2 regions of the Marinobacter sp. ANT_B65 genome follow, and region 2 is predicted to be linked to the other one. Evidence: riboswitches for the same ligand, from Rfam matches in the RefSeq annotation. Region 2 holds a riboswitch; the other holds the start of a gene.
The links. Region 2 has a riboswitch for cobalamin ahead of CPA50_RS12325 (TonB-dependent receptor domain-containing protein). Riboswitches for the same ligand answer to the same signal wherever they lie in the genome.
Positions count from the first base shown of each region.

Region 1 (3,410 bases), 300 kb from region 2:
GCGGAATGCGTTCCCATAGAGGTCATGCAGGTCCGGCACATCACTGGGGCTGAACAGAGTCCAGTCCCGATCCTGGCGCATACGCTCAATCAGCAGGTCGGGCACCCAGTTGGCGGTGTTCATGTCGTGGGTACGGCGGCGTTCATCACCGGTGTTTTTGCGCAGCTCCAGGAATTCTTCGATATCCAGGTGCCAGCTTTCCAGGTACGCACACACTGCGCCCTTACGCTTACCACCCTGATTTACGGCTACGGCAGTATCGTTCACCACCTTAAGGAAAGGCACTACGCCCTGGCTCTGGCCGTTGGTGCCTTTGATGCGGGAGCCCAGTGCACGCACAGGTGTCCAGTCGTTACCCAAACCGCCCGCCCACTTGGACAGCATGGCGTTGTCGCGGATGGCACCATAAATGTCTTCCAGATCGTCACCCACCGTAGTCAGGTAGCATGAAGACAGCTGGGAGTGGCGGGTACCACTGTTAAACAAGGTGGGCGTGGATGCCATATAGTCGAAGGACGACAGCAGGTTATAGAACTCGATAGCCCGGCTGTTGGGGTCGTCCTCACGCAGGGCCAGGCCCATGGCAACTCGCATGAAGAATACCTGCGGCAACTCCAGCCGGTCTTCTTTCCAGTGCAGGAAGTACCGGTCATACAGGGTTTGCAGGCCAAGGAATCCAAACTGTTGATCGCGCTCTGGTTTCAGAGCTGCGCCCAAACGCTCCATGTCATATGCAGCCATGGCCTCATCAAGGAGTTCGTAGCGAATGCCGGCACTGATGAAGCTACGCAGAGCCTGTGGATAAACCTCTGCCAGGGACAGGCTGGTGTCCAGCTTTAGTGCGGTGGCGCTCTCAAGGCGCAGCTGTTCCAGTAACAGGCGGGCGGTGACTGCGCTGTAATCCGGCTCGCGCTCGATACGACCGCGGGCAGTCATCACCAGGGCAGTCAATACTTCAGCTTCGTCGATGCCGTTATAGAGATTGCGGATGGCTTCTTCCACCAGGGATTCGCAATCAATGCCCTCAAGCCCGAACGCGGCGTTATCCACCTGTAGCTTCATCAGACCAAGGTCCAGAGCTACTGTGCGGCCATCAGCCTGTTTTACGGTAAGCGTGGGGTGCGGCTCTACGGGTTCGTGCAGGGCCCGCTCGCGGGCGTGTTCTTCACGGTAGAGTACATAGGCACGTGCTACTTTCTGCTCTTCTGCCCGCATCAGGGCCAGTTCTACCTGGTCTTGTATATCTTCAATATGCACCCGTCCGCCAGCTTTCAAACGACGGCTGATAGCCTGCACAACCTGCTCGGTTACCCGGTGAACGGCATCGTTAATGCGGGCAGAGCCTGCAGCCTGATCGCCTTCAACAGCCAGAAAAGCTTTGGTTACGGCTACACTGATTTTGGATGGGGTAAAGCTGACCAGATTGCCGTTGCGCTTGATAACCTGAAGGGTTTCTGTGTCGGATGGCGACGAGGGTCGGGCTTCGGCCGAAGCAGTAGCGGGCATACCGTTTTCTCCTGAATACGCGTGGGTTCCATAACCTTCGCGTACACAGGACGAACCCAAGCATCAACCACCAGTAATGGCTGTAATTATGCTGTGTTCGTTGCTGCTCACCTTGTAGGGCCAGATGCAGGCGCCTGAGTCGCGAAGGTGCAGTTATATATCCCTGGCAGTGTCTTCGGACTCAGGGGCATGAACCTCATGGCTCTGCCTTGCGTGGCGACTTCCCGGCTTGCGCCAGTGTCTTTGTGCCACGCTCGTTCCCCAATACCGCTGCGCGTCAGTTCCGGATTCTCACCGGATTCCCGAATACCATATTTGGTATTCAACCAAGGATGCAGGCACTATATACGGTAAATTTTTAAGTGACAAGGCACCTTTCTGCTACCCGACGGTCTATTACAAACACTCTGCAAAGTGGGACAGTTTCATGCAAATCACCACTCGACCTGTTATCTGGCTGTTTCTAGCACTCGCCGGGCTGATATCTCCGCACCTGATGGCACAGGAAACGCTGCTCCCGGCGTTCTCGAAGATGACGTCGCTATCGGATGGTTGGGAACCACTTGAGTTTCCCAAGATAGATCAGCACTCAAACTATGAGCTGGCTCAGGATGAGGGGGTTCAGGTGGTGAAAGCACACACCTCGGGCGGAGCATCCGGTCTGATTGCCCGGCTGAACGTTAAGCCGGGGGGCTCAATGATGCTGAGCTGGCGCTGGAAAGTGTCCAATGTGTTTAAAGAGGGCGATGCCCGGAAAAAATCCGGCGATGACTACCCTGCCCGGATTTACGTCGCCTTCGAGTTCCAGCCAGATAAAGCAGGCTTTTTTGAACGGGCGAAACGCAAGACAGTGGCACTTTTGATTGGAGAGGAGCTACCGGGCAACGCCCTGAATTACATCTGGGCCAATACCCTGCCCGTGGGTGAATTTGTTACCAATCCCTATACCGATAGAACAGTGATGGTTGCTGTAAGTTCGGGCAGCGAAAAGGCCGGGGAGTGGGTGAACATTGAGCGGGACATTATTGCGGACTACCGCAAAGCATTCGGGGAAAGCCCTCCGCCAGTCCGCGGCATCGCCATCATGTCAGATTCAGACAACACTGGAGAACAGTCAACCGCCTGGTATGGCGATATCCGCCTTACCCCTGACAATCCGGACTAAAAACGTTCTTATCGAGGGCCATCAGGAAAGCCGGGGATAATATAGTCAGAATCGGTGTCCCGAACGGGCGAAACCACTCCGCGCCTGACGAGACGCAAATAGGCGTCATCCAGCTCGTCACGAAGCAAGGCGGCTCTGGAGCTTGCCAGAGAAAATAACCAGGCCGCATAGCGTGATCGCAATTCCGAGCCCCGAATCTTGCTATCTGATGGATAGGTCAGTATTTCCTTAAGTGGCTGGAGGTAATCCAGCACGTAATCACCACGCTTTAACTTGAGCATCTCCAGCGCTGCGCGGGTGTCAGGGGCTTTGGTAAGCGTTACGTATTCAGTGCGCTCAAACCATGAAAGCAGGCCGCCATAGGTGTAGCCAGCAATAACAATAACGCTTTTACCTTTAAGCTGCTCAAAGTGTGTGAGTGCATCAGTATCTTCAAGATACCAAACGTTCAGTTTTACCGGAAAAGCATTGACCCAACTTTCAAGAACCTCACCCTGAAGACTGGGAATACCCGCAAGGCCCGGCCAAAGATCTATAGTCCCGCTTTTCAGGTAAAGATAAATACGGCTTACTGGCAGAAAAATAAATTCTGCTTCATAACCGGCCTCCTCCACCACTTTCCGGGTGAGTTCGATAAAGGGGCCGGCCGGCTCGCCACGTTCGTTCTGATACTCAATAGGCGGGAATTCGGTATAGGCAATACGCAGCTTGTCAGCGCCAGCCCAGGCGGGGCTGGCCA
Region 1 covers NZ_NXGV01000002.1:178,772-182,181, forward strand. The annotation lists gene CPA50_RS10975 (ribonucleoside-diphosphate reductase subunit alpha) at 1-1,506, opposite strand, end outside; cobalamin riboswitch at 1,654-1,852, opposite strand; gene CPA50_RS10980 (DUF3047 domain-containing protein) at 1,934-2,671, shown strand; gene CPA50_RS10985 (substrate-binding periplasmic protein) at 2,680-3,410, opposite strand, start outside.
Region 1: another riboswitch for cobalamin. It lies ahead of CPA50_RS10975 (ribonucleoside-diphosphate reductase subunit alpha); the one in region 2 lies ahead of CPA50_RS12325 (TonB-dependent receptor domain-containing protein).

Region 2 (3,410 bases):
CGGTTCCTGTATTTCGGCCGTGCTGCTGCGCGGCTGGACGATCTTATGGGTTGGATTCCCGCGCGGCTGACAGCACTTACCTATACGTTGTCAGGGAATCGCAGGCTCGCCTGGCAGTGTTGGCGAAAGCAGGCGCCACAATGGGACAGCCCCAATGCAGGGCCTGTCATGGCGGCGGGGGCGGGGGCCATGAATGTCCGGCTGGGAGGGCCTTCGCCGTATCCCTCCGGCGTTAAACAGCGCCCGACTCTGGGCGGCGCGCAGGAGGCGAACTCAACAACTATTGAAGCTGCGATCACACTGGTCAGGCATGGGGTCTGTCTCTGGCTTGTGGTGGTCTGGGTGGTCACAACACTTATTTTTGTAGTGGTGTATCTGTAATGATGCTGGAACATGGCGGGCGGCTGAATGAAGCTGCAGAACGCTGGGGTATTCCCCGCTCAGAATGGCTTGATTTGTCCACTGGTGTAAATCCGGTTGGCTGGCCGGTCCCGGTTTTACCGGCTGAGGTGTGGCAAAGATTACCGGAAGCCGATGACGGGCTTGAAGATATTGTCCGCCATTGGTCAGGTGCCTCGTCAGCCGCCGCCTGTGTTCCCGTGCCAGGCACTCAGGCAGCGATTATGGCTTTACCCCGGTTGCGCAAACCCTGTCGCGTCGGCATACCTGTACCGGGTTACAGGGAGCACGGTCATAGCTGGCGGCAGGCGGGTCACAGGGTTATCCCTGTAGGGTCAGAGCAGACCTGTGGTGGCTTTTCAGGTTGCGATGATCGCTGGCTTGACCAGCTCGATGTGCTGGTCTGGATCAATCCCAATAACCCCACCGGAAAAATCGTTCCGCCCTCCACATTGTTGCGCTGGCATCAGAGGTTGCAGAAGCGCGGCGGCTGGCTGGTTGTTGATGAGGCGTTTATGGACACTACGCCGGCGTTTAGTCTCTGTACTCACGCCGGACAGCCGGGTTTGATAGTTCTTCGTTCGCTCGGGAAGTTTTTTGGCCTGGCGGGGGTGCGGGCGGGATTTGTTCTTGCGGATAATCAAATCGCGGAACGCCTGAAACAAATGTTGGGCCCCTGGGCGCTTAGTGGGCCTGCCCGCTATGTGATGGGCAAGGCGTTGACCGATGAAGGCTGGCAGCGCGAGACTCGCATCAGCTTGCAGCGGAATGCCGGCTCTCTGCGAGAAGTGCTGCAGAAAGCCGGGCTCACTCTTATGGGTGGCAGTGCCTTGTTTCAGACAGTCCGTACAGACAACCCGAAGATCCTGGCAGATCAACTGGCTGCCCAGGCGGTGCTGGTCAGAGTTTTTGATCAGCCGGGAATGCTGCGGTTTGGCGTGACGGCAGATGAGATGCAACTGCGACGATTGACAGAGGCACTTGTGGCCCGGACTTGTGATTAGTCATTGACCAGACATTAACTCATTGTTAGCCTTGGCATTCGTTTGTAGGTGCTGTTGTAGCGCAATCATCGTCGCTGCCACAGTGAAACGGGAAGCCGGTTAAAGTCCGGCACTGCCCCCGCAACGGTAAGTGAGAGAGCGGCGAAGAGAGATGCCACTGTGCGCAAGCATGGGAAGGTTACGCCGGTCAGATTTATAAACTCACAAGTCCGGAGACCGGCCTGTAAACACACCGAGCGCTGCGGAGGGCAGTTACGGTGGGTAAACACCGGCCTGTTATACGGATTTCCCCACCTCAGAAAAAGCTTCATCCTGGTCTCCTGCCAGAATCAGCCTCCCTTTGCAGAGCACCTAACAATTGGCCATGCGGGTGCGCGTGGTGAGTCTGTGAGTGCATTGAATGAAAATTCCCCTGTCAGTTTCCAGTGTTCTGGTTATCCCTTTTGCATTTAGTCCCCTCTCAATTGCGGTCGCGCAAGAAGCTCAGGTTTCCCGGTTAGACCCGATTGTTGTCACAGCAACCCTCGGCCCCAAGACGGTGGGCGAGAGCCTTGCATCCGTTACTGTGGTGGATGAAGAAGAGATTCGTTCGAAAGCCCCGGCTGATTTTTCAGATCTTCTGCGTGGTCAGCCAGGCATCAGTGTGACCGGTAACGGTTCTTTCGGGAAAACCACGAGTGTGTATACCCGTGGCGTCCAGAATGCCGGTACGGTTTTACTTGTTGACGGTGTGAAGCTGCATTCTGCAACTGGCGGCGGTGCACCATGGCAGTATTTCCCGACGGAACTCATTGAACGAGTGGAAATTGTGCGGGGTCCCCGCAGCTCACTCTATGGCGCAGATGCCATGGGTGGGGTGGTACAGGCGTTCACACTGGATCCCGGGCAGGGCACGCAAGGCTGGGTTGAGGCAGGTGCAGGGAACTTTGATACCCAAAAGGCCAGTGCAGGTGCGTCTGGCTCGGTTGGAAATACAAGCTTCAGCCTGAGCGGTCTGCATAAAGAAAGCGACGGCACAGCAATTGTTGAAAACGGGGAAGACAAGGGGTTCCGTAATACCGCCGGGCTTGGCCGGGTAGTGCACGCTCTGGAGAACGGTGGTGAAGCGAGCATCATGCTGATGCAATCTGAAGGGAACACAGAATACGAGGGCGGTAATATTGATTACATGATCCGTACCATTGGTCTCGGACTGATGACACCGCTGAGTGAAAGCTGGCAAATGGGCGTCCAGTTTGCGGAATCACGTGATGAGTCGGATTCGTTCAGCGCTTATGGTGAAAGCACCTATAACACCCGGTTGCGAGAAGCCAGGTGGGATAATACCTTTTCTTTCGATGTCCATGAGCTGGTTGTGGGTACTGAGCTGCAGCAGGATGAGGTCAGCAGTTCACAAGCCTATAATGAAACCTCCAGAACCAATACGGCACTGTTCAGTCAGCTGCGCCTGAATTTTGGACCAGTTGACGCGCAACTGAGTCTTCGCGGCGATGACAATGAAGCATACGGAACCAATGAAACCGGCGGTTTGGCCCTGGGTTACAGTATTGACCGGTCTCATCGCCTGCGTGCCAGCTACGGCACCGCGTTCAGGGCTCCCACGTTTAATGACTTGTACTGGCCCCTGGCATTTAACTACCAGGGCAATCCGGACCTGGAGCCGGAGGAGTCCGAAAGCTATGAACTTGGTGCCAGCGGTAACTATCAAAGATGGTTTTGGAATCTTGCCGTGTATCAGATGGATGTAGATAACCTGATTGGTTCTGGAACGATCGGGGGGGTAAGTACACGGGTTAACGTTGATGAAGCGAGAATTCGTGGTGCAGAGTTTGGCGGCGGTTATGAACATAACGGCTGGCGAGCAGGGGTGGCACTGACGTATATGGACCCTGAAGACCGTGAAACCGGTAATCAACTGGCGCGCCGCACCAGGCAGTCTGCCCGTATTGATCTGGACAAAGACGTTAATAACTTTACGTTTGGTGGCTCTGTCATAGCTGAGGGTCA
Region 2 covers NZ_NXGV01000002.1:475,746-479,155, forward strand. The annotation lists gene cbiB (adenosylcobinamide-phosphate synthase CbiB) at 1-381, shown strand, start outside; gene cobD (threonine-phosphate decarboxylase CobD) at 381-1,403, shown strand; cobalamin riboswitch at 1,433-1,643, shown strand; gene CPA50_RS12325 (TonB-dependent receptor domain-containing protein) at 1,804-3,410, shown strand, end outside.